DNA from 4 places in the Priestia sp. 53B2 genome. Region 4 is predicted to be linked to each of the others. Evidence: riboswitches for the same ligand, from Rfam matches in the RefSeq annotation. Region 4 holds a riboswitch; each other region holds the start of a gene.

Region 1 (4,216 bases), 310 kb from region 4:
AAAACTAAAAGAAGAGTGATAAAACCAAATACAATGCCGACTACAGGCAGCGTGAAGATAGACAAACCAAAAATACTCCAATGAAAATAAATTGCCATGACAGAGCCAAGGGTTGCACCTGAGGAAACTCCGATCGTATAAGGATCGGCAAGAGAGTTTCTTAATAGCCCTTGAAAGGCAGCCCCTGCTATTGAAAGCGAAGCTCCTACTAAAAATGCCACCAGTACTCTTGGAAAACGAATTTGCCAAATGATTAAATCCATGTTTTCCGGACCGTGATATAGGGATAGCCCGGTAAGGTGGCCAATAATAATTTTGATTGTATCTCCTACGGTTAACGAAACTGTACCAATAAATACGCCCATAATCACCGAAGTACATACAATAAATAAACTGACTATGTATAAAAGAGATGCTTTGTTTAAAAAAATACGTTTAAAAATCAATACTTTCAGCTCCTCTAGGAAACGAGGCGTGATGTTTTACATTACATTAACCATTCATTTTCCTGTCCATAAACCATGCTTCCACCATGCATTAAGTTGGAAACAATCATCTTTTATTTGTTACGAGTGCTAGACTGTTGAACTAGGCAACGTAGAATAGCGTACTAAAGTTCTCGGTAAAAAAACAAGCGAAAGCCTCTATAAGCTATACTTTTTGTGCTTGCTCCGGGCTTTTATAGTTGTCTATTAAATGATACAGCTTTTCCATATCTACAGCTTCTCTCACATATGCTGCTGCTTTTGAAAAAGACTCCTCTTTTTGCAGGCGACTGTTGAATGTGTCCGTAATAGGCGGCAATTTTTTATGTTTACGAATTTGATTAAGCAAAGCTCTGCGCAAAGCATCGTTATGAAACACATCATGAACATACGTGCCAATGACGTTGTCTTTAACCGTTCCTTCTTTTTCATGCTCTACCACTGCAAAAGCTTCCGTGGTGCTCTTAGAAATCGTCTTTCCCATATGAATTTCGTAGCCTTCAATCGAAACTCTTTCACTTTCTAGCTGGACATACCCAGAAACTCTTTCTGTTTTTTTGCTGGTTGTCATAACGGTTTCCACTGGAAGCAAGCCCAGCCCTTTAATGGATTCAATCCGAGATTCTACTGCATCAGGGTCTGTAATTGTCTCCCCTAGCATTTGATATCCTCCGCAGATGCCAATGACGTGAACGTTCGTTGTATTCAAAACTTGATTAATGGCTAGAGCCAGGCCGCTTTCTTGTAAAAACTGAGCATCTTCAATCGTATTTTTGCTTCCTGGTAAAACAATTAAATCAGGCGTACCTAATTGCGACGGCTTGGTTACAAGCCTCACGTGACAGTCTTCTTCTAAGCTTAAAGGATCGATGTCTGTAAAATTTGAGATGCGCGGGTATGAGATAACCGCAATATCAATTTCTTTTAACGGATTCACAAGCGTTGAGTAATTTCTGAGTGATAACGAATCTTCCGCGTCAATTTCCACATTGTTCATATAAGGAATAACTCCTAGAACCGGAACACCCGTGTATTCTTCAAACCACTTCAACCCTGGTTTTAAAAGTTCTAAATCTCCTCGGAATTTATTAATTAACACCCCAATAACTCTAGACTTGTGTTCATCTGGAAGCAATTGAAGAGTACCCACTAGGCTCGCGAAAACTCCTCCTTTATCAATATCTCCTACTAACACAACAGGCGCTTCTGCTATTTTTGCAACGCGCATATTTACGAGTTCCCGATCGTTCAAATTGACTTCAGCAGGACTTCCAGCGCCTTCAATCACAATTCGATCATAATGATTGGCAAGCTCTTTATAAGCTTCCGTGATAACGTTCAAACCTTCATTAAAAAATTCTTGCCGATACTGAAAAGCAAACATATTACGTAGCGGTTTTCCGTGAACGACAATTTGAGATTCATGATCACGAGTTGGTTTAATTAAAATAGGATTCATATTGGTTGTTGCTTCTACTCCAGCCGCTTCTGCTTGAATTCCTTGCGCTCTGCCAATTTCTTTTCCATCCATTGTAATGTATGAATTAAGCGCCATATTTTGCGATTTAAACGGTGCAGTTTGATAGCCGTCTTCTTTAAAAATACGGCAAAATGCTGTAGCAATCATGCTTTTTCCAGCGTCTGAGTGCGTTCCTTGAATCATAAGCGGTTTTCCTTTTTTCACTTTTTCCACTCCCTACCACATAAAAAAACCTTAACTGTAAAAGTCAAGGTTTGGTCATGCGCTCATTAACACATTGTCTTGACTTATTTCTCCCACCGAAAAATAAGGGGTTTTTAAAAGCAGGTCTCCTGGCTTATGCTTCGTTTTACTTCTGCACCCTTCCTAGTTTGACTAGTGGGTCTTTGCAGGTTCATCCACATTTACAGTAGCGGGGGCTGCATCGGATTTACACCGATTTCCCTATTATCCTCCTTAGAGGCACTTTTAAAATCATTTATTCTTTATTGTAACGAATTTTATAACCATTCACAATAACGATTTTCTTCTATTATTATATATTACTGTGTTTATACTTATTTGGGTCTCGTATGCTATAATAACAATTATTTTCCAAACATCTTATGAAATAGCTAGGAAGGTGCTCACAGTTGAAGAAAAAAATGATTTATACCTTTATTGGTTCTCTTGTTCTTTATATAGCAATTATATCTTTTTGTATGTATCAAACTGCTCACAAGCCTGTTCCACAAAACGCAGATTATGTGCTCGTTTTAGGTTCTAAAGTAGATGGTAATCAAATGTCTCCTAGTTTAAAAGAACGAGTAAAGACGGCTTTATCTTATTTACAAGCACATCAACAAACAAAAGTTATTGTAACGGGCGGAAAAGGATCCGATGAAGAAATTTCTGAAGCAGAGGCAGCCTATCATTTTCTGCGGAAAGAAGGAATTAAAAAGAATCGAATTATAAAAGAAGATCAGTCAACTTCTACTTTTGAGAATTTTACTTTTACTAAACAGAAAGTTGATATTCAACACAAAAAAGTCGTGCTTGTTAGCAGTGATTTTCATTTATTTCGCGCCTCTATTATTGCCAAACGTCAGGGCTTTGACGTTTATCCTTTAGGTGCAAAAACACCAAATTCAATTAAACTTCAAGCCTACTTTCGTGAGTATGCTGCTATATTAAAAACATGGCTGTTTGATAAATAAATAGAGTATACGCCTATACAAGCGAAAAACACGGCATGAATTCATGCCGTGTTTTTTATTAATCATCTGTATCGATAACTGCTTTTGGTAAACCTGTGTATTTCGCCCAGTAGAAAATACCAAGTGAAACAAGAGCAATTAAAATTAAGTCAAGCGGGTTGCTTAGCACACCTTGTCCTCCACCAAATGAACCTAGATAAGAGATAACAAGCATAATAATATAATAAGCAACTAGCCACCAAGCAGATTTAAGCTGCTGTGCAAATTTTACGACGTCAGTTGGTACGTATTTCTTAAACGCTACGTAGATAACAACCATTAGAAGCTGTGATCCTAGCAGCCAAGAAATTGTCGTCCACCCTGACCAATATACGATGTATGAACAGAAAATAAATGAAACAGGAGCAATAACGCTCATACCTTTTAATTTAAAAGGTTTTTTAAGGTCTTTTGCATTTACTCTGAATGCAGCAGCTGAAATTGGCGCAATCGCATAAGACAGAATAAGTGCCACTGAACATACGTTTACTAGCGCTTCCCAAGAAGGAAATGGCAGTGTCCAGAATACGGACATTCCAAATGATAGCCATAGTGACGCACGTGGAATTCCTGTTTTCTTATCTACTTTTGAGAAACGTTTAAATAATGTTCCATTACGAGACCAAGCATAAACTAAACGAGAAGTTGTATTCATGAAGATGTTCCCGTTACCGCCTGGTGATAAAATAGCATCAAAAATAACAAGCGTTACTAACCAGCCAAGGCCTAAAATAAGTGCAATATCTTTAAATGGTAAAGAGAATTGCTCTTGAATTGTTCCCCATCCTCCTGATAGCATATCAGCCGGGATGTTACCAATGAACAATACTTGCAGTGCTGTGTAAATAATCGCTGAAAGTACAATACAGATAATGAGCGCGATTGGAATATTACGCTGCGGGTTTTTAACTTCACTGGCTACAGAAACAATAGGGTGAAGTCCTAGGTAAGCAAACATAACGCCACCTGTTGAAATGGCTGCTTGAATACCATTAAAACCAAACGGAGTAAAATCG
Region 2 (4,216 bases), on a different contig from region 4:
TCGAGAAGATTTGTACACGTGTAGCAATTATGAAAAATGGGGTCATTTTAATAGAAGGTACAATGGAAGAGCTGCGCTTTCAATATCAAGCGAAAAAAACGGTGATGATCAAACATGATCCTTATCCAAACAGTCACAAAGAATACATTCAACAGTTTTTCCGTACGTTGAGTCCCGAAGTTGAATACCATCACATGTACACAAAAGTGATGCTTCAAAAAGAAAGAAATATTCCTCTTATTATTCGCGAATTAATTCAATGCGGCATCGACATTTATCAAGTTCACGTCGAAGAACCTTCTTTAGAAGAAATCTTTTTGCAAAAAAATATTGTGGATCACTCACAGGTGAGTTAATGGGCGAAAGACCGTTGGTTTACTACTCAGCCTGAATACATTATTTATAAATACCAGTTAGGAAGCTTCTGACAAAAACATGTTCATTTTCTCAAGAAACTGATAAGATAGCTAATGACATTTAAAAATAAGAAAGGATTTCGATTATGTTATCAGCTATCAATTCAGTAGATTATACCATTTTCCACGCGGTGAATCAGTATGCCTCACACGTAAAGCCTCTAGATTCGCTGATGGTATTCTTTGCAGATTATGCCCAGTATGTACTTATCGTTTTACTCGGCTTATTTTTACTTATTAATAAAAACGGCAGCCGTGTTGTAGCATTTCAAGCTTTATGTGCTTGTGCCACAGGAGTCATTATCAATAAAGTGATTAGTTTATTTGCTTATCGAGATCGTCCGTTTATCTCTCACCACGTGAATCAGCTTATTGATCACGCCGCAAATTCTTCATTTCCAAGCGATCATGCTACATCTGCATTAGTTATCACTTTTACCATTTGGCTGCATTTCAAACGTTCAGGGCGCATGTGGGTTGTCATGGGCGTACTCATTGCCTTTTCACGTGTATGGGTTGGCGTTCATTATCCATTCGATGTGTTAACAGGAGCCGTTTTAGGCTGCGTGCTGGCGCTGTTTATTCATTATGTTATTTTTAATACGAAACTGATGAGGACTATTACTAACTTGTCTATTTTTCGAAAATCTGCTTATGACAAACAGTCTCAATATTATTAAGAAAAAGTCGCAAATACGCGGCTTTTTTTATTGGGAAATTTTTAATGTATTTAATACTTGTTTTTTAAAATTAAATTGTGTACAATTAAATTACAGAAACGATAAATAAAAAACTTTTAATAAAATTAATGAAAAAGAGGAGAGGTTTATACATGAAAGCTTTATATGAAACAACAGTCGTTAACACAGGTGGAAGAACAGGAGAAGTTCACTCTTTAGATAACATCTTTAACTTAGACGTTGCAACACCTCCAGCGCTTGGTGGAGAAGCAACAACAGCAACAAACCCAGAGCAGCTGTTTGCAGCTGGATACAGTGCTTGTTTCAACAGCGCGTTAGAATTTATGTTGAAAAAACATAACGTAGAAATCAAAAGCAGTGAAGTAAAAGCTACTGTTCAGCTGCTTCCTGATAAAGCTGATCAAGGAGTGAAAATTGGAGTAGCGCTTGAAGCTCATATCGAAGGCTTAGATTTAGAAACAGCGAAAAAATACGTAGACCTAGCTCACTCATACTGCCCGTATTCAAAAGCAATCAGCGGTAATGTAGACGTAACGGTAGAAGTAGTTTAATTTCTTTAAAAAGCCCTGCTAAGCATGTAAAGCTTAGCAGGGCTTTTTTATTTGAATTTTCTCTATTCATTTGTAAGCGGTACTAGTATAATGAGGAGGAAAATGAATCATTCGCACAGTTTAGGTGCTCTTACATAGCGTAAGAGGTAACAGGGAATCGAGTGCAAATCTCGAGCGGTCCAGCCACTGTAAGCAGGGAGTTTTCTATCTTATTGTCACTCAAAACGAGGAAGGCGGTAGAAAATGATGATCTCAAGCCAGGAGACCTACCTATTCTGTACACTTGACTCTTCTAGGAAAGAGGCGGTGTATCAAGGTACGCAGTGAGCAATTGCTGTTTATTTTCATATGCCGACACATCCTCAATTTCTATAGAATTGAGGCTTTTTTACGTTTTATTTTAAAAAAAGGAGTGTAGGAAATGGAAGGTTTATCAGTTTTTTTACTTGTCTTTTTATTAGGAATCAGGCACGGATTGGATGCAGATCACTTAGCTTTTATTGATGGCCAGACTCGATATAATTGGCGAATGGGCAGCCGTTTTGCCCCGTGGGTCGGAACGCTGTTTTCACTAGGTCACGGAGGAATGGTGGCCGTCACGGCCGGGGTGCTGGGCGTGGTGATGAAGAATTTTACGTTTCCATCGTATTTCGATCATTTTGCATCTTGGGTATCCATTATCTCTCTCTTTCTAATCGGGACATTAAACACATATCATTTGCTTCGAACCAAAAATAAAGAGGAAGAGTTTCAGCTGAGTGGGTTAAAAGGAAAGTTTATTCCGAAAATCGCAAAAGGAACAACGAATCCTTTTTTAATTATTCTTGTAGGAGCATTGTTCGCTTTAGCAGCCGAAACGGTCAGTCAAACGGCCGTGTGGTCTCTAGCTGTAGGGAACGCAGGCAAGTATACGCCGCTTTTGTTAGGACTAGTGTTTATGTTTGGTATGATGCTGACAGATACAATCGATTCGATGATTGTACATAAAATGGTGAATGAATTGAGTAAATTTGGACAATCTGCTTCCCGCTTGATGGGCTGGGTTATTGTTGTTCTCGCGTATGGTGTGTCGTTCTATTTAGCATTCACTTTCTTTAACCCATGGGCCGAAGTAAACTTTGAAATGGTTGGCGTTATTCTGTTTATTTTTTTAGTGTCTATGTTTGTTTTTGTGAGTGTGAAGTCAAAAGGGAAAAATATTAAAATAAATGTCAATTAGTCAAACGAAAGCTTTAATCTGTTAAAGATTGAAGCTTTTTTGTATGAATTTGTTGAAGTTTATGGCTATTTTGGGTCGGTTATGAATAAGTTAAAGTATTATCTGTATTTAAAGGATGGAAAATTGTCTGAAAACCATTATAATTAAGGATAATTTAAGGTCGTTATGTGAAACGTAGAACATAGTTATACGTACGATAAATAAAAGCATTTAATGCAAGCAGCAGGGGTTGTTTGGAGGAGGAATTGATTTGAGTCAGGTAATGGTAGAACAAAGCGTGTTTAGTTATTTAAAAGAACACGAACAAGAGATGCTTGAAGATCTAGTTGGATTTGTGAAAAAAGAATCACCGTCCTACAGTAAAGAGTTAGTAGATCAGTGTGGAATGTATTTAACGCAGCTGTTTCATAAACGGTTAGGGGTAGGATACGAAATCATAGAAGAAAAAGAAGTAGGAAACCATTTGAAATTTACGATTGGAGAAGGAGAAAAGCAGCTTTTAATTATCGGTCACTTTGACACGGTATGGGAAAAGGGAAGGCTGAGTCTAAGAACAGAGGGAAACAAGCTGTATGGTCCGGGAATTTTAGACATGAAAGGCGGCATTGTACAATCTATATGGGCGATTAAAGCGATTCAAGAGCTTGGCTTATCGCTCGATAAAAAAATTGTGTTTTTCTGCAATTCGGATGAAGAGATTGGGTCAATTTCTTCTAAAAAATACATTGAAGAAGAAGCGCAAAGAAGTGAAGCAGTGCTAGTAGCGGAACCGGCGGTGGCGGGTTCAGGTGCGTTAAAAACGTCGCGCAAAGGAGCGGGAATTTTCACCGTAAAAGTATGGGGACGAGCAGCACACGCGGGTAATCACCACAAAGAAGGAATCAATGCGATTGAAGAGCTGGCGCGCCAAGTGATTTTCTTGCAGGGCTTAACAGATTATGAAAAAGGTACAACGGTGAACGTTGGGACATTTACGGGAGGCAGCGGTACAAATGTAGTGCCGGAATATGCAGAAGCGCACGTGGATTTACGTGTTTCTACAGAAGAAGAAGCAAAACGTATGACGGATATTATTTTGAATTTAACACCCATTTTAAAAGGGATTAAGCTCGAAGTAACGGGAGGCATGAATCGTCCTCCGATGGTCAAGTCTAAACAAACGGAAGAGTTATTTGAATGCGCTCAGTCAATCGCGGCCAAACTGGGCATGAAATTAGAAGAAGCAGCTGTTGGAGGCGGAAGTGATGGCAATTTTACAGCGGCCATTGGCGTTCCCACGTTGGATGGGTTAGGAGCATGCGGAAAAGGAATACATGCGGAATATGAACA
Region 3 (4,216 bases), on a different contig from region 4:
TGGTTTGGAAAACGGAATGAGCGTGCTTGACTGTACACTTGGTCTTGCATCGGATAGTATGATGGCGAGCGCAGCGGTAGGGAAAAGTGGAAAAGTTGTCGGACTAGAAGGCAACCGCTATGTAGCTTATTTAGTCAAACAAGGACTTTTAAATTGGGAAAGTGACGTACAAGAGTTGAACGATGCAATGAAGCGTATAAACGTGGTTCATCAAAATTTTGAATCGTTTTTGGCGTGTTGTGAAGATAAATCTTTTGATGTTGTTTACTTTGATCCTATGTTTCAAGAGCAAATTGATGAATCGAATGGAATTAACGGTATTAAAGCAATAGCACTGTATACCACGCTAACGCCAATGGCTATACAAGAAGCAAAAAGAGTAGCCAAACAAAAGATCGTGCTAAAAGATCATTGGAAAAGCAGTCGTTTTGAAGAACATGGATTTACCGTGCAAAAACGAAAAACATCAAAATTTCATTACGGGACAATCGATATACAAAAATAAACAAAAAAGTAAAATGAATAACGATCATTGAAAAGACTTCCAAAACCTTTTAGGAATTAAAAAGTTTTGGAAGTTTTTTTTTATGAATTTCATCTAAAGTTCATAAAAGTATGATATATTTTTGAACATAAAAATACTTTTTGTGTTTAAGCATCCAGCAAAAAAGGAATATCTTGTATAGGTTTCCGCTCGGTGTGACAACCTCAAACAGAAGAAGGAAGGTGCTAATTAAAAAGTCGTCGAATGCCCGTAGACAGCATAAATGAATAAGCAAATATAGGTAAAAAATTAATAAGTATGTTACAATACCTAGTGAGTTATGATAATGAATTTTACGATATGAAAAGACCATATGGGAAAAGATGAGAAAGGAAAGATACGAATGCCTAGATGGATAAAAAGAATGCTAGTTGTATTTATTACAGTATTTACATTTGGGCTTGTCACTCCACCAGAATATTTATACGTTGATGATGCAAAAGCGGACAAGCAACATAAAGCAGGGTATGTAAGAGAAACAACTCCTGTCACGGCTGTTATAGAAGATATTCATTTGCCATATGAAGAACCAAAATATGAAGACGTTTCATCATTTGTTACGTATGCAATGGAATCAGCTGAAAAACAGTCAGTGGAAAAATTCGGAACAAAAATTGGGCCTGTCATTGAAGATGAATTTCGTCAAGCAGTGTTACCTAAAATTGAAGAAGTGCTGACCGACATTGGCACTGAACGTGAACAGTCAATTCAGAATCTCGAGATAAGCGAGCATCCTGCTGCTGGCTACGGTGAAAAGATTTTCCATGTATATGACCGGGAGACCGGTCAGGACTTAATACGGTTTCATGTACGGCGTGAAAACCCTCCAAAAGATGGATACTGGTTTAATTTTCACTATCATGCGGCTGCAGATAATTTTCAAAAGCATTATGATTTAGGGAAAATTTATTGGAACCGAAACATGCCGCCTAAATGGTTTAGCTGATAATAGACACAACATTCTACGATTTCGAAATGTTAGCTTTTTTAAGCTAGCATTTTTTTACGTCTAAAACCGTTATGGTCTAAATAAGCTGAAACATTAGCACAACGATAAAAAAATCGTTTATAATGAAGTCAGACTTCTTACCATAGAATAGTGAGAAGGAACGAATAGATGCTGGAGGTAACACAATGAAACAATTTACGGAAGAAAAACAATTTCGCGAACAAATTAAGAACGAAACACTAAGCGTTGGGATTTTTACGACAACGTGGTGTCCTGATTGCAAACGTTTGGATATGTTCATTGATGAAATCGTTGACGAAAATACAGATAAAGCATGGTTTAAAATTGACAAGGATGAGTTTGAAGAACTTTCTGCTGAAAACAATGTAATGGGTATTCCTTCTCTTCTTGTATATAAAAACGGTGAAAAAATTGCGCACTTGCACAGTGCAAATGCTAAAACGCCTGAAGCGGTCCGTGAATTTTTAGCAACTCTTTAATTCCTTAAGCTGCGAGAGCATTCTCGCAGCTTTTTTTGTGAGAATGGCTATTTCCATTTTTCTATGAGTGGGGTATACTAGGACAAGTGAATAAACGTAAAGCAATAAGGTCTCAATTTAAAGATTGAGTGAAAAGGGAAGTCTGGTGAAAAACCAGCGCGGTCCCGCCACTGTAAGCGCTTTGTGCGTAAGTCAGGAAACCTGCCTTATTGTTAGCTGTGAAACCTTCGAGGAAGGGTGAAGCAGGGTAATGAACATACATATCAAGTATAGTGAACGGATTCTTTTCCTGCTTATCTTGACGTTACCTGCTTTGCTTTCAATTGAAAGTAAAGCTTTTTTATTTTGAAGCTGCCGGCGAGCAGTATACATAGTCAAAGCGGAAAAAACGGGATAGCGCTGCTTTTTGCATGATCATTTGCTTTTTCTTTAACGTGGAGGTTTCGTATTCACAATGAACAATATATAGGGGGAGTATTTAGATGAAAAAATGGCTATCGTATTCCATTATTACACTGTTAGTCATCGTACTTGCTGCATGCGGTGCAGGCAGCCAAAGCAACAGTGATAAAAAAACGAAGCAAGATACGGCACAAACGTCACAAGCTGCATTTCCAGTGAAGGTAAAAGACGCGCGTGATAAAGAAATTACGTTGAAAAAACAGCCTAAGAAAATTGTTTCATTAATGCCAAGTAATACGGAGATTGTATATGCCCTTGGTCTTGAAAAAGAATTAGTTGGTGTCACAAGCAACGATGATTATCCTAAAAGCGTAAAGAAAAAAGCGCAGGTAGGAGATATGAACGTTAATGCAGAAAAAGTTATTGCTTTAAATCCTGATTTAGTGCTGGCACACGCTTCAAGTATGGGCGTTTCGGATGAAGTATTTAAACAAATTGAAAGTGCGGGTATTCCGGTATTTGTTGTAAAAGATTCAACAACGTTTGATACGGTTTATGATTCTATTGCGCAAATCGGTAAATTAACGGGTAAAACAAAAGAAGCTAATCAAACAATTAAAGACATGAAAGAAAAAGTAGCTTCAATTGAGAAAAAAGCAAAAACGATTTCAAAAGAAGATCGTAAAAAAGTATGGATAGAAGTATCAGGAGCTCCTGAGATTTATACAACAGGAAAAGGTACGTTCATGAACGAAATGCTTACTATGATCGGTGCTGATAACGTAGCGGCTAGTGAAAAGGGTTGGGTTAAGTTTTCTGAAGAGCAAGTTGTTAAGTTAAACCCTGACGTTATTATCGCAACGTATGATGCAGACAAAAATGAGATTATGAAGCGTCCCGCTTGGAGCAGCATGACTGCTGTAAAAGAGGGTAACATCGAGAAGGTTGATCAAAACAAAATCAACCGCTTAGGACCTCGTATTGTAGATGGCTTAGAGGACTTAGCAAAAGCAGTATACCCTGAGGTGTACAATAAATAAGAAGAGGGACCATATTCCAGTTCGAATTGAAAAGGGGATTGGTCCCTTTTCACATCTTAAAATTGAAGAACGGCCTGAGCTTTTAATCATGAAAACCGAGACTTCTTATAAAACATACAGCTCAGGGGTTTTAGGAACAGGCATTACGGAAACGGACACCTTTTACAATCGATTTGTTCACAAAGACTATTATTCAGATACTCCTTCTTTGGAGTATGAGCAATATTTGATGAAAGAAAATGTGCGCCATGAGCAAATCGTAGGGTTGATGACAGCCGTTTGGTTAAAAGAAAGAGCGGTTTACTGTTATGAAGACTACGGAGTAAGAGTAGCTTCCGTGATAACGGCTGGAGTAGGAAACGCAGTAGATATTACAGCTGACGAAGCTGTCCCGTTCTATTCCTCTCCCGGTACAATTAATATGTTTTTTTTCGTGGAAGGTACGCTTACGGATGCTGCGTTTTTACAGCTTTTTATTGCGGCCACAGAAGCCAAAGCAAAAACGCTGTCACAGCTGGGTGTCATAGATCCAGCTACAAAGACGATTGCTACAGGAACATCTACGGACAGCATCTCAGTTGCAGCGTCTCAGCAAGGACCATTATATGAATATGCAGGCTCTATGACTGCTTTAGGTCAAGCGGTAGCCAAGCTTGTGAAAATAAGCTTAGAGCAGGGACTTAAGGGAAAGAGGTGAAGAAATGAGTATTACACAAGCGATAATTGCACACATGACGGCCATGACGATTGCTTTACTAATTGACCGAATCATAGGCGACCC
Region 4 (4,216 bases):
TTCCATGACCGACAAATAAAACTGATTTCATATAATGCCCTCCCATTTTTTAATCTCCACACGGAGCTGGTTCTACTTTTATTTTTGGTGTTATATCTTGATAGTCGAATCCATAAACGTTCTTCACACGCTTAAAAAATTTATGAAATCGCTCATTAGGATGACCTTTTTCTTTATATTCATGGACAATGTTCTCCACTATTTCAACAATGTCATCGGGCGCTATGCCTTCCGCCACAATTTGACCTGAATGCGCATTGCGTCCAACCGTTTTAGCTCCTAAAAATAAATCAAAAGCACCTTTTCTATAGACAATGCCGATATCTTCTTGAACAGCACCATAACAGGCCATACCGCATCCATTAATACCAAGCTTCAGCTCTTTTGGCATGTCCATTCCCCCAAGGCGTTTTTGTAATTCTTCCGTATGTGGAATAGCATCGCTTTTTTCTCCGTCACAAAAATCACACGCTTTGATTGTGAACACGTCTCCGACCGGAGATAGTAAAAAGGAAGCTGCTTGGAGCTTTTTAATAATCACGTCTGGCTGAGCCGTTGGAATTTGCAGTTTGATTTGATGGTCAGGTGTATACTCCATCGTACCTTTTTCACCAACAACTTCTGCTAGTGTGGTCATTTGAACAGGCGTGAATTTCTTATTTGCAAGTCCTGGACTAACCGCCACTTCGAAAATAGACTGTATTGACTGGTGTACGACCGCAGAAGTGGTTTCACCTAAAATTGCTTGAAGCGCTTCTTCTGCAAGAGCTCGTGAAGTTGCTTTTTCTTCTCTTGTGTCCTGAACTGCTTCAATAGCTGAAGCTGTTTGCTCTACAGTCTCTTCTTGATCGAGAGCCCATGGTTCTGCTTCTTTTCGAAGTCGCTGATGCGGTCTTAGCGGCTGCTCTGTTTGGTTGAGGGTATATTTCCGCTGATATCCTCGCGGTGTAATCATTAAATCGTCGTAAAAGAACGTAGATGAATTTCCGACAACAACGGTAGTCAGCATGCCTATTTCGTGGTTTAACATGTCTTTTAAGTTAGTCATTACGACTTCTTCACGGTCACGATAAGCGCTTTTCACAAGGCCAACAGGCGTATCAGGGGAACGGTACTTTAATAGAATTCTTTGTGCTTCAACAATTTGTCTTGTTCGTCTTCCGCTTTTTGGGTTGTAAAAAGCCACTACAAAATCTGCTTGTGCAGCTGCTTCAATTCTTTTTTCGATTAGCTCCCAAGGCGTAAGGTGGTCACTTAAACTAATCGTACAAGCATCGTGCATCACGGGCGCTCCAAGGAGAGATGCGCATGAATTAATAGCCGAAATGCCAGGAATTACTTCCAGCTCTACGCCCGTTTCTTTTTTCCAGCCTTTTTCAATCAACACTTCATACACAAGGCCTGCCATTCCGTATACTCCTGCATCTCCGCTTGAAATAACAGCTACGGTTTTTCCTGCTTCAGCTTGCTTTACAGCTTCTTGTGCACGGCTTACTTCTTCGGTCATTCCCGTACTAATAATTTGCTGATTCGTTAACAGTCCTTGAATTAGTTCCACATAGGTTTTATAACCGATGATCATATCACTTTCTTGAATGGCTTCTCTTGCTCGCTGTGTAATATGTTCAAAGCTTCCTGGCCCAAATCCAATAACTAACAGTTTACCTTTCATGCTAGCTCCTCCTTTATGCGTTACTTTTTACTTTGTCAATTCCTTCTATGGAGTCACTGTTTTCCGGAGAAACGAAACCGTTTTGATCATATTCATAGATAAGCGATTCCCTTATACTGCAGCCTCCTGCTAAATGCTCTTCGACAATTCGGTGAGCGACGGTTTCAGTGACCTGCTTGTACCAATCTCCTGAAGGATACACGATAGCTACTGGAGCATCTTTGCATCGTCCGTTACAGCGCGTACGCGTTGTATGAACCGTTTCATCCAAATCCAGTTCCGTCACCTTATTTCGAATAGCTTGCGTGGCTTCTTCTCCACCTTTTCTCATACAGCTGCTTCCATTACAAATCAATACGTGATGTTTTGTTCCATTTAAGTTCCACGTCGTCACACTCATCGCTCCTTTACTAAAAAAAGCGCCTCTATCAATGATAGAGGCGCAGAAAATTCAAACTAAGTTTTTGCACTTCCACCTATATCCCGTAGGGTAAGCTTCGCATTAGAAAAAGGCCGGTTTCCTGACTTCGATTCATCACTTGATTGCGCCTTCCCGAATACAGTGGCATATGCAATCAGCTCCTCTTCACAGTGGCGGGTACCGCGCTGGCTTCACACCAGACTTCCCATTTAACGCAATGTGAACATTGCGCACCTTTTTTGCACGATATGTAGTTTTACGCTACGAGAAAAACCCGCTTCGCTAATATGCGAGCGGGTAAAACGTCAGAATAAGAGTGTACACGAATGCCACTTTAAGCCAACGTCTTCCTTCCCGCTCCCCGGAGAAATAGAAACTTCACAATAAAGACAGGTCTCCTGACTTGTGTATCATTCTACTTGAGAACCTTCCCGTGATTTCTTCACAGTGGTTATACTCGTTCGTCCACACTTACAGTTGCGGGGACAGTACTGGCCTTTCACCAGTTTCCCTATTAAGCCTTCTTGGCATCTTTACTGTTGCTGTTTGATATATATGAACCTTTTAAACTATCAGAATAATAGAAGTAACTACCATATCATAGCGTACATTTTTTTTTATTTCAACTCTATTCTTTTCGGAAGATACAAGCATCTATAAAAAAACAAGAGCATAAAATCAGCTCTTGTTTTTTCATTATATAGCTACTAATGTTAAATGAGGATCATTATAATACACAACTTCTGAAAGGACTTTACAGCCATTTGTTTTAGCAAACGCTTCTCTCGCCTGCTTTTCAGTTTCAAATTCAAACATTTTCATTTCTTTTCCAGCATATACCGTCAGTACCCACATGAAAAGATTCGCCTCCGATTATTGTAGTGATCGCTATATCCACATTATGCCGAAACCATTTCCTTTTGAAAACCCATTCTACAAAACTTGTCACAAGAAACTTTTTAAAATTTAAAAACATTTTAACTTCTGTAAATGAACACAATGTACAAAAGGTTTAAGCAGTCCTCTTTAAAAAGGGTGCTTTTTTAACCAACTGTTGCTTCACCAGTAAAAAAATATATAGTATTTATTAAAAAAAGAAAGTACAGACATCACAATCCCGTCCTGCTCTTTATTTTGCATAAAAATACACTAATTAAATATTCCTCTCTTAAAGTAGAACCATGTTCGACTGCACATAGTGATAAAGAAGCTTATACGTATGGTTCAATGAATCTTGATGCGTTCTCTCAAACGCATGAGAAGAATCAATTCCTGGACCAATTAAGCCGTGTACGATATCGTGTCCGGCACGAATAGCAGCAGAAGCGTCTGATCCGTAAAACGGATAAATATCTAATTTGTACTGAATATCATGCTGCTTAGCTAGCTCCACCAAATGCTTTCTCAAACCATAATGATAAGGGCCACTTGAATCTTTTACACAAATAGATACGGTGTATTCATCGGTAGATTGTCCATCTCCCATAGCACCCATATCAACAGCTAAGTATTCTACTGTTTGAGGCGTAATGTTCGAATTTCCTCCGTATCCAATTTCTTCATTATTTGAAATGAGAAAGTGCGTAGTGTATGGCAGTTCGATCTGTTCTTCTTGAATTGTTTTCATGAGCTGAAGCAATAAAGCTACGCTTGCTTTATCATCGAGATGACGAGATTTAATAAAACCTCTTTTTGTTATTTCTATACGAGGATCAAACGAAACAAAGTCGCCGACTTCAATTCCAAGGCTGCGAACATCTTCTGCGCTATGTACTTTTTCATCCAGTCGAATTTCTATATTTTCTTGATTTCGCTCAGCTTTCCCTGCATCTTTATACACATGAACAGATGTTTGATGCATCAGGATGGTTCCTGTAAATACTTCTCCTGATGAAGTTTCAATTTCACAATATTCTCCTTCAATAGAATTGTAGCGAAATCCTCCAATCAAGTCGATTTTCAGACGCCCACTCGGTTTGATTTCTTTTACCATAGCACCTAATGTATCGACATGAGCCGTCAGCATGCGGTGGTGATCTGTATCTTTACCGGGAATAGTAGCGACTAAGCCTCCTTTTCGATTGCGATACGTTTGAATATTTAGCTCTTTTACATAGTCTTCG

Evidence for each region. A riboswitch is a leader RNA that binds a small molecule or an ion and turns the genes downstream of it on or off. The one in region 4 is predicted to bind cobalamin.
Region 1: linked by a shared signal. The riboswitch ahead of ACN6NE_RS26895 (cobyric acid synthase) and the one ahead of ACN6NE_RS25220 ((2Fe-2S) ferredoxin domain-containing protein) in region 4 are both predicted to bind cobalamin.
Region 2: linked by a shared signal. The riboswitch ahead of ACN6NE_RS12545 (HoxN/HupN/NixA family nickel/cobalt transporter) and the one ahead of ACN6NE_RS25220 ((2Fe-2S) ferredoxin domain-containing protein) in region 4 are both predicted to bind cobalamin.
Region 3: linked by a shared signal. The riboswitch ahead of ACN6NE_RS21260 (ABC transporter substrate-binding protein) and the one ahead of ACN6NE_RS25220 ((2Fe-2S) ferredoxin domain-containing protein) in region 4 are both predicted to bind cobalamin.

Annotation. Positions count from the first base shown of each region.
Region 1 is NZ_JBLZXA010000030.1:428,947-433,162, forward strand. It holds gene ACN6NE_RS26890 (FecCD family ABC transporter permease) at 1-446, opposite strand, end outside; gene ACN6NE_RS26895 (cobyric acid synthase) at 652-2,178, opposite strand; cobalamin riboswitch at 2,271-2,450, opposite strand; gene ACN6NE_RS26900 (YdcF family protein) at 2,598-3,161, shown strand; gene ACN6NE_RS26905 (APC family permease) at 3,220-4,216, opposite strand, start outside.
Region 2 is NZ_JBLZXA010000015.1:60,562-64,777, forward strand. It holds gene ACN6NE_RS12530 (ABC transporter ATP-binding protein) at 1-356, shown strand, start outside; gene ACN6NE_RS12535 (undecaprenyl-diphosphatase) at 503-1,096, shown strand; gene ACN6NE_RS12540 (organic hydroperoxide resistance protein) at 1,249-1,668, shown strand; cobalamin riboswitch at 1,774-1,956, shown strand; gene ACN6NE_RS12545 (HoxN/HupN/NixA family nickel/cobalt transporter) at 2,090-2,887, shown strand; gene ACN6NE_RS12550 (M20 family metallopeptidase) at 3,117-4,216, shown strand, end outside.
Region 3 is NZ_JBLZXA010000027.1:154,871-159,086, forward strand. It holds gene ACN6NE_RS21245 (class I SAM-dependent methyltransferase) at 1-505, shown strand, start outside; gene ACN6NE_RS21250 (YpjP family protein) at 888-1,490, shown strand; gene ACN6NE_RS21255 (thioredoxin family protein) at 1,679-1,993, shown strand; cobalamin riboswitch at 2,084-2,216, shown strand; gene ACN6NE_RS21260 (ABC transporter substrate-binding protein) at 2,476-3,435, shown strand; gene ACN6NE_RS21265 (adenosylcobinamide amidohydrolase) at 3,524-4,132, shown strand; gene cbiB (adenosylcobinamide-phosphate synthase CbiB) at 4,137-4,216, shown strand, end outside.
Region 4 is NZ_JBLZXA010000030.1:117,377-121,592, forward strand. It holds gene ACN6NE_RS25210 (sirohydrochlorin chelatase) at 1-31, opposite strand, end outside; gene cobJ (precorrin-3B C(17)-methyltransferase) at 50-1,672, opposite strand; gene ACN6NE_RS25220 ((2Fe-2S) ferredoxin domain-containing protein) at 1,686-2,066, opposite strand; cobalamin riboswitch at 2,167-2,346, opposite strand; cobalamin riboswitch at 2,465-2,643, opposite strand; gene ACN6NE_RS25225 (hypothetical protein) at 2,790-2,948, opposite strand; gene ACN6NE_RS25230 (M42 family metallopeptidase) at 3,262-4,216, opposite strand, start outside.